Regions from separate parts of the Serratia surfactantfaciens genome, predicted to be linked through region 2. Evidence: predicted binding sites of a transcription regulator. Region 2 holds the regulator's gene; the other holds the start of a gene.
The links. Region 2 encodes PurR, which represses purine synthesis genes. Its sites were predicted from a motif close to CANGCAAACGTTTGCNTG; they were not measured.

Region 1 (4,479 bases), 2.4 Mb from region 2:
GTTGTCCCCCAGCAGATGGCCGGCCAGCGGGCGCCATGGCGTGATGCCGGCGTTGACCTGCTGCGCGTTGAGCTGCCACTCGTTATCGTTGGACTGCAACGCCATGTTGCTCAGCTGCAGTACGTCAGCCTGTACAGGCAGCGCCGCCGCCTGCGGCTGCACGTTCAGCGTGCCGTCGCGCAGCGTGACGCTGTGGAAATAGCGCGGTTCGGTGATTTGGCGCAGGCTGAGGCCGAGATCGACGCGTTTGGCGACCAGCGCCTGCGGCTGGCCGTTGCGCGCCAGCTGCACCTCTTCCAGAGCGATCTGGTCCGGCTGGCTCCACGAATGGGTGATTTTTCCTATCGACAGGCGGTATTCGCTGTTGCCACTGATCCAGGCGCTCAGGCGGCCTGCCGCCCAGCGGGTTTGCCCCACCAGATACAGCACCACCGCCGCCAGCACCATCAGCAGCAGCAACGTCAGCAACAGCTTTCCGATAAATTTCATCGTCTACATCCGCATCGGTCAAAAAAGATACCCTGTTTATGCCGCAATTGGCCGGGCATCTCAAGGGCAATGGTCTGATAGACAATAAAAAACGGCCGCAGGCGGCCGTTTGAACGTCAAGGGACGGGTTACTTTTTCTCGTGTTCCTGCGGGAACACCAGGTTCAGCACGATGGCGGTAATACCACCGGCGGCGATACCGGAAGAGAGCAGGGTTTTCAGCCAGTCCGGCGCGAACTGCAGGATCAGCGGCTGCTGGGAGACGCCCATGCCGACGGCCAGCGACAGCGCCATGATCATGATGGCGCGGCGGTTCAGGCGCTCGCGCGACACGATGCGCACGCCGGAGGCGGCGATGGTGCCGAACATCACGATGGTCGCGCCGCCTAGCACCGGCTCAGGGATGTGCTGCACGAAGCCGGCAACCGCCGGGAACAGCCCCAGCGCGATCAGCATCAGCGCCACCACGAAGCCGACGTAGCGGCTGGCGACGCCGGTCAGCTGGATCACGCCGTTGTTCTGGCCGAAGCAGGAGTTGGGGAAGGTGTTGAACACTGCCGACAGCATCGAGTTCAGGCCGTTGGCCAGCACGCCGCCCTTCAGGCGCTTCATGTACAGCGGCCCGCTGACCGGCTGTTCGGAGACGTCGGAAGTGGCGGTGATGTCGCCGATGGTTTCCAGCGAGGTGACCATAAAGATCAGCATCAGCGGCAGCAGCAGGTTCCAGTCGAAGCCCAGGCCGTAATAGAGCGGCGTGGGGATGGTGATCGCCGCCGTGGGCGCCGCCGGCGCGTTGGCGGGCAGCATGTCCATCGCCCAGGCCAACAGATAGCCGACCGCCATGGCGATCACCAGCGAAGCCACGCGCAGGTAAGGGTTGCGCTGGCGGTTCAGCAGGATGATTACCGCCAGCACCGCGCCGGCCAGCAGCAGGTTTTTCGGCGAGCCGAAGCTGTGATCGTTCATCGCGGCATAGCCGCCGCCGATCGAAGTCAGGCCGACCTGAATCAGCGACAGGCCGATGATCATCACCACGATGCCGGAAACCAGCGGGGTGATGATGCGGCGCGCCAGATGCAGCACGCGCGACAGCAGAATTTCGGTGCAGGAGGCGACCATCAGGGTGCCGAACAGCGCGGCCATCATGGTCGGCACGTCGGCGCCGCCGTTTTTCAGCGCCAGACCGCCCATGATCAGCGGCGAAACGAAGTTGAAGCTGGTGCCCTGAATCGACAGCAGCCCGGAGCCCACCGGCCCCCAGGTTTTGATTTGCAGAATGGAAGCCAGACCGGAGGCGAACAGCGACATGCTGATGATGTGCTGAGTATCCTGCGCCGGCAGGCCCAGCGCCTGGCAGATCAGCAGGGCCGGAGTGATCACCGCGACGAACATCGCCAGCAGATGCTGGCCGGCGGCAAACAGCGTTTGTGGCAGCGGCGGGCGATCTTCCAGGCGATAAATCAGTTCACTGGCGCGGGGTTCTGAGGCGGCTTGGCGCGCGGCATCAAGCTCGGAGGATGACATGCTCATGGTGTGGCGTTTCCAGATACGGCAAAGCAGGCATTTTAATGCTCCGCCCCGCAAAAGCAAACGGTTGCGCGTAAATATTATGTTGCCGACTTTCTCGTTTATGTCGCATTTTCATTCATTTTTTCTTGTCATCTCAGCGTTTTTTACTTCTAATCCTGCACTCATCAAGTTTAAAAACTCAGTGGTTTTCTATAACTTATTATTTTTATTTGGATCTTTTCCCTTACATGGAGTACCTGGATGTTTCATCTTGATACTTATGGCACGTTAGTCGCGGCGACGCTGGTTTTGCTCCTCGGGGGCAAGTGCGTCAGGACCATTCCCCTGCTGCGAAAATATACCATTCCTGCTCCCGTCGCCGGCGGTTTGCTGGTGGCCCTGCTGCTGTTAGCCCTGAAAAAGCTCGTCAACTGGGAAATCAGTTTTGACATGTCGCTGAAGGACCCGCTGATGCTGGCCTTCTTCGCCACCATCGGTCTGAACGCCAACCTGGCGCGTTTGCGCGCCGGTGGCAAGGTACTGGTGGTGTTCCTGTTCGTGGTGCTGGGGTTGCTTATCGTGCAGAACGCCATCGGCATCGGCATGGCGAAAATGCTGGGGCTGGATCCGCTGATGGGCCTGATCGCCGGGTCGATCACCCTGTCGGGCGGGCACGGCACCGGGGCGGCCTGGAGCAAGCTGTTCATCGAGCGCTACGGTTTTGAAAACGCGACGGAAGTCGCCATGGCCTGCGCCACCTTCGGCCTGGTGCTGGGCGGCCTGATCGGCGGCCCGGTGGCGCGCTATCTGGTCAAACACTCCTCTACGCCGGAAGGCTCGCCGGAAGACAGCGTGCAGCCGAGCGGCTTCGAGAAGCCGGAAAGCGGCCGTCTCATCACCTCGCTGGTGATGATCGAAACCATCGCCATGATCGCCATCTGTCTAAGCCTGGGGCAGCTGATTGCCGGCCTGCTGAGCGGCACGGTGTTTGAACTGCCGAACTTCGTTTGCGTGCTGTTCGTCGGGGTGATCCTCAGCAACACGCTGGCCTTCACCGGTTTTTATACCGTGTTCGAGCGGGCGGTATCGGTGCTGGGCAACGTCAGCCTGTCGCTGTTCCTGGCGATGGCACTGATGAGCCTGCGCCTGTGGGAGCTGGCCTCGCTGGCGCTGCCGATGCTGGCGATCCTGGCGGTGCAGACGCTGGTCATGGCGCTGTACGCGATCTTCGTTACCTACCGGGTGATGGGTAAAAACTACGACGCGGCGGTGCTGGCTGCCGGCCACTGCGGCTTCGGCATGGGTGCCACGCCGACGGCGATCGCCAACATGCAGGCGATCACCGATCGTTTCGGCCCGTCGCACGTGGCGTTTTTGGTGGTACCGATGGTGGGGGCGTTCTTTATCGATATCGCCAATGCCATCGTCATCAAGCTGTATCTGCTGCTGCCGGTGTTCCCGGCGGTGGGGTGATATCGCGAGCCAGAAAAGAAGAGGGCGCCGTCGGCGCCCTTTTTTATGCGTTGGAGTAGCGCGCCTTCTCCGGCAGCCAGCGCTCGATCAGCGCCTGGGCATGTTCGGGATAGTGCTGGTGGAGGTGGCGAGCGACGCGTTGCACTTCGGGGATCATCGCCTGGTCGCGCAGCAGGTCTGCCACTTTGAATTCGGCGCTGCCGGTCTGGCGGGTGCCGAGCAGCTCGCCCGGGCCGCGGATCTCCAGATCGCGCTGCGCGATGACGAAGCCGTCATTGCTGTCGCGCAGCACCTGCAGGCGCGTTTGCGCGGTTTTGCTCAGCGGCGTTTTGTACAGCAGCACGCAGTGTGAGGCCACCGCGCCGCGCCCCACGCGGCCGCGCAGCTGGTGCAGTTGCGCCAGACCCAGCCGCTCCGGGTTCTCGATAATCATCAGGCTGGCGTTCGGCACGTCGACGCCGACTTCGATCACCGTGGTGGCGACCAACAGCTGCAGCTCGCCCTGTTTAAACGCCTGCATCACCGCCTGCTTCTCCTGAGCTTTCATGCGGCCGTGCACCAGCGCCACCTTCAGCTCCGGCAGCGCGGTTTTCAATTCTTCCCAGGTGGCTTCCGCCGCCTGCGCCTCCAGCAGTTCGGACTCTTCGATCAACGTGCACACCCAGTAAGCCTGCCGGCCCTCTTCCAGGCAGGCGCTCTTCACCCGTTGAATGATGTCGGCGCGGCGGGTATCGGGAATGGCGACGGTGGTCACCGGCGTGCGGCCCGGCGGCAGCTCGTCGATGACCGAGGTATCGAGATCGGCATAGGCGGTCATTGCCAGCGTGCGCGGGATCGGCGTGGCGGTCATGATCAGCTGATGGGCGTGGAAGCCCTGTTCTTCGCCTTTCTCCCACAGCGCCAGCCGCTGATGCACCCCGAAGCGGTGCTGCTCATCGATGATCACCAGTGCCAGGCCGTTGAACTGCACCTGTTCCTGGAAGATGGCGTGGGTGCCGACCACCATCGA
Region 2 (4,479 bases):
TCCGGGAACGGCATCAACGCATTCGCCACCATGATCGGGTAGCCAGCGCCATTGACCAGCGCCATCACGCAGAATGGAATCAGCAGCGTGGTGAGCGTCGGAGAGGTCAGCGTCGCCACCAGATACAGCGCCACCATGCTGACACCATAAGCTACCAGCAGCCACGGCAGCAGAGTTTTGCCATTGATGCGCTTGAGCGCGGCGCGGCAGCCGTAGCCGCCCAGCAGGAAGGCCAGCGTTTGCGGCACATAGCTCAGACCGATGTCGCTCGGGCTATAGCCCATATCGCCGAGGATGAACGGCGAACCGGTCAGCCAGGCGAAGAAACCGGCCGAGCAGGCGGCGTACATCGCGACGTTGCCGCTGAACACCGGAGATTTCAACAGTTGCCAGAAGCTGACGCCGTTTTTCGGCGCGTCGGCGGCGGGTTGCGTTTTGGCGCGCTCTTTGAGCATCAACGTCGGCAGCAGCAGCAGCGCGGTGATCACCAACAGCGCGGCGAAGATCGCCCGCCAGCTGGCGTGGTTCAGCAGCCAGGCGCCAAGCAGCGGGGCCAACGCCGGTGACAGCGCCACCAGCGGCATTATGGTGGCGAACACGCGATTGGCCTGACCTTCACGATAACGGTCGACCACCAGCGCTTGCCAGATGGCGGTGGCGGAACAGACGCCGACCGCCTGAATAAAGCGCAGGATCCACAGCTGCAGGGCGTTTTCCACCCACAGCATGCCGAGGCAGCCGAGGGCGAACAGCGTCAGGCCAATCAATAATACCGGTTTACGCCCCAGGCGATCGGAGAGCGGCCCCCACAGCAGCTGCGCGAAGGCGAAGCCGGCCAGGAAGATGCTCAGGCTGGCGCTCACGGCGCCGGCGGAGATTTGCAGTTCTTCGCGCATGGCGCCGAAGGCAGGCAGATACATATCGGTCGCCAGATAACCCAACATGCTCAGGCCGGCGAGGTAGAACATAAAGCCAAAAGAATTTCGCATGGTATTTCTCGTTAATATTTTAGTATCGCAGGTTTTTAGCGCCGGCCAGTGTATCCGGCTGGATCTCTGCTTGTGAAACGGTAATATTTGCAAAGTGCTGTTAAAAAAATTGAAGGCAAAGCGATGTGGTCTGAATATTCACTTGAAGTCGTCGACGCGGTAGCGCGCACCGGCAGTTTCAGCGCGGCGGCGCAGGAGCTGCACCGGGTGCCGTCGGCGGTGAGTTATACCGTGCGGCAGCTGGAGCAATGGCTGGCGGTGCCGCTGTTTGAGCGGCGTCACCGCGATGTGGAGCTGACGCCGGCCGGTGCGTTGTTTATCAAGGATGCGCGAGCTGTTATCAAAAAAATGCTCGACACCCGCCGGCACTGTCAGCAGGTGGCCAACGGTTGGCGCGGTCAGCTGAATATCGCGGTGGATATCATCGTCAAACCGCAGCGCAGCCGCCAGCTGGTGCTGGATTTCTACCGCCATTTCCCCGACGTCGAGTTGATGCTGCAACCCGAGGTGTTCAACGGCGTCTGGGATGCGCTGGCGGACGGCAGGGCGGACATGGCGATCGGCGCCACGCGTGCGGTGCCGGTCGGCGGCGGTTTTGCCTTCCGCGACATGGGCTATATGAACTGGCTGTGCGTAGTCAGCCCGCAACACCCGCTGGCGCAGCTGGCGGGGCCGCTGCATGACGATCAGTTGCGGCCGTACCCTTCGCTTTGTCTGGAGGACACCTCGCGCAATTTGCCCAAGCGCGTCACCTGGACGCTGGATAACCAGCGGCGGCTGGTGGTGCCGGACTGGACGTCGGCGCTCGACTGTTTGTGCGCCGGGCTGTGCGTCGGCATGATGCCGGCACATCGGGCGCTGCCGCTGGTGCAGCGCGGTGAGCTGAAGGCGTTGCAGCTGCAGCAGCCGTTTCCCGCCAGCCCTTGCTGCCTGACCTGGCAGCAGGATAAACCGTCACCGGCGATGAGTTGGCTACTGGCGTATCTGGGCGATGGGGAGACGCTGAATCAGGAGTGGCTGAGCGAGGCGGCGCCGGAAGCCGTGCAGGCTTCCGGCTCAGGGGATTAGCGGCGGTAGTCGATGAACGGGCCATCGGCGACCGAGCGGCGTTCGATCAGCTTCGGATGCACTTCGATCACCTGCGACTCTTCGCGCTTGCTGATGATGCGATCCAGCAGCATGGTGAAGGCCATTTCGCCCAGGCGTTCTTTCGGCTGATGAATGGTGGTCAGCGCCGGGGTGAAGTAGCGGGCGTTGCGCACGTTGTCGTAGCCGATTACGGAAATATCCTGCGGCACCCGCAGCCCCAGCTCGTCGGCGGCGCAGATGGCGCCCATCGCCATGATGTCACCGCCGCAGAATACTGCGGTCGGCCGCTGTTTTTGCGACAGGATCTGGTGCATCGCCTTGTAACCGGATTCCGGCTCGAAGTCGCCCTGTACGATCCACTCTTCGCGAATGTCGATCTGCGCTTCCTGCAGCGCTTTCATAAAGCCCTGATGGCGGCCGCCGCCGGTGTTGCGCGACAGCTGGCCCGGGATGGCGCCGATATCGCGGTGGCCGCGTTCGATCAGATAACGGCCGGCGAGATAGCCGCCTTCGAAGGCGTTATCGATGATGGTGTCGGTGAAGTCGCCGCGCGCCGCACCCCAGTCCATCACCACCATCGGGATGTTACGGTAGTCTTCCAGCATGCCCAGCAGCTGATCCGGGTATTCGGAACACATCACCAGCAGGCCGTCGACGCGCTTTTGCGCCAGCATCGCCAGGTAGGCGCGCTGTTTGTCCAGGTTGTTGTGCGAGTTGCACAGGATCAGGGTGTAGCCTTTGCTGTAGCAACTGTTTTCCACCGCTTCGATCACTTCGGCGAAGTAGGGGGCTTCACTCGAGGTGGCCAGCAGGCCGATCGACTTGGTGTGATTGACTTTCAGGCTGCGCGCCACGGCGCTCGGCGAGTAGTGCAGTTCTTTGATGGCGGCCCACACGGCCGCTTTGGTCTCTTCGGCGACGAAACGAGTCTTATTGATGACGTGCGAAACGGTGGTGGTGGAAACGCCCGCGCGTTTGGCCACATCTTTAATCGTTGCCATGTAAGGAATGACTCCTGAACTCACATGTTTACAGCATGTAAGTGTGATGTTAATCGTTTGCCTACGTAGATCCTTCTCCAGAGAAGCGAAAACTGAGTTTTTAGTGTGTTGAAGTCTTCAGCGCTTAATCAGGAGGGGCATGGATGCCGGTACGCAGTTGTGAACTGCGAATTTTGTCGCATATTGAGCAAAAGTGGAAGAGGTAATCGATATTATAAACCGGGAAATGATAACAAGATTTTATCGGCGAACTGTGGGAAAATGATTTGACGTACTAATTGTACGCCTTTTATCCTTAGGAAAGCCCATTTTAAAGGAGTTGTCATGGATACCGAATTGAAGATGTCGCTGTTCACCACCGTTTGCGCGCTGGCGGTCATTATCGCTTTCAGCTTCGTTGCCGCGTTGAACTGATTTCCCCCCGGCGCTAAAAAAGGCGCAGCCTGGCTGCGCCTCGTCACATCAGAAACCTGTGCTTACGCCAGGTTTTCCGCTGCGAAGGTCCAGTTGACCAACGCCCAGAAGTTTTCCAGGTATTTTGGACGCGCATTGCGGTAATCGATGTAATACGCGTGTTCCCACACGTCAACGGTCAGCAGCGGTTTGTCTTCACCGGTCAGCGGGGTTGCCGCGTTAGAGGTGTTGACGATCGCCAGCGCGCCGTCCGGTTTTTTCACCAGCCAGGTCCAGCCGGCGCCGAAGTTTTTCACGGCGGCATCGGTGAACTGCTCTTTGAACGCAGCGAAAGAGCCGAAGGACTTGACGATCGCCGCCGCCAGTTCGCCCTGCGGTTCACCGCCGCCCTGTGGCGACAGGCAGTGCCAGTAGAAGGTGTGGTTCCACACCTGCGCGGCGTTGTTGAACACGCCGCCGTTAGAGGTCTTGATGATCTCTTCGAGCGATTTGCCCTCGAACTCGCTGCCTTTCACCAGGTTGTTCAGGTTAACCACGTAGGTGTTGTGGTGTTTGCCGTAGTGGTATTCCAGGGTTTCGGCGGAGATGTGCGGCTCGAGCGCGTTTTTCTCATACGGTAATACAGGTAATTCAAACGACATTGCTTCCTCCTTTACAGCGCCATGTGCTTCCCGCCGGGGCGGGAACCGGATGGGCCGTTTTTTATTGTGGTCATTCAATCTTAACAATTTTCACCATAAAAAACAGGAGGAAAAGCGAGAAATGCGCGTGGGGAAGTGCGATGGGCGATAGCTTGAGCAGGCGGTTGCGACCGGGGCCGCAACCGCGCAGAGCGGGAAATTAACGAATGGTTTTCGGCGTCACTACGCGGCGTGCGCCGATGTAGTGGTTCTGCCAATAGTCGTTGTCGAGCTGGCTGATGCGGATCTCTTCGCCGGTGCGTGGCGACTGGATGAATTTGCCGTTGCCGAGGTAGACGCCGACGT

Region 1: a site for PurR is predicted at 2,072-2,089, ahead of ATE40_RS20550 (nucleobase:cation symporter-2 family protein). Genes of this name have one in related genera too.

The regions. Positions count from the first base shown of each region.
Region 1 is NZ_CP016948.1:4,384,547-4,389,025, reverse strand. It holds gene ATE40_RS20555 (AsmA family protein) at 1-489, opposite strand, end outside; gene ATE40_RS20550 (nucleobase:cation symporter-2 family protein) at 618-2,018, opposite strand; gene gltS (sodium/glutamate symporter) at 2,259-3,470, shown strand; gene recG (ATP-dependent DNA helicase RecG) at 3,514-4,479, opposite strand, start outside.
Region 2 is NZ_CP016948.1:1,636,214-1,640,692, forward strand. It holds gene punC (purine nucleoside transporter PunC) at 1-989, opposite strand, end outside; gene punR (DNA-binding transcriptional activator PunR) at 1,113-2,057, shown strand; gene purR (HTH-type transcriptional repressor PurR) at 2,054-3,079, opposite strand; gene cydH (cytochrome bd-I oxidase subunit CydH) at 3,404-3,493, shown strand; gene sodB (superoxide dismutase [Fe]) at 3,556-4,134, opposite strand; gene ATE40_RS07860 (C40 family peptidase) at 4,334-4,479, opposite strand, start outside.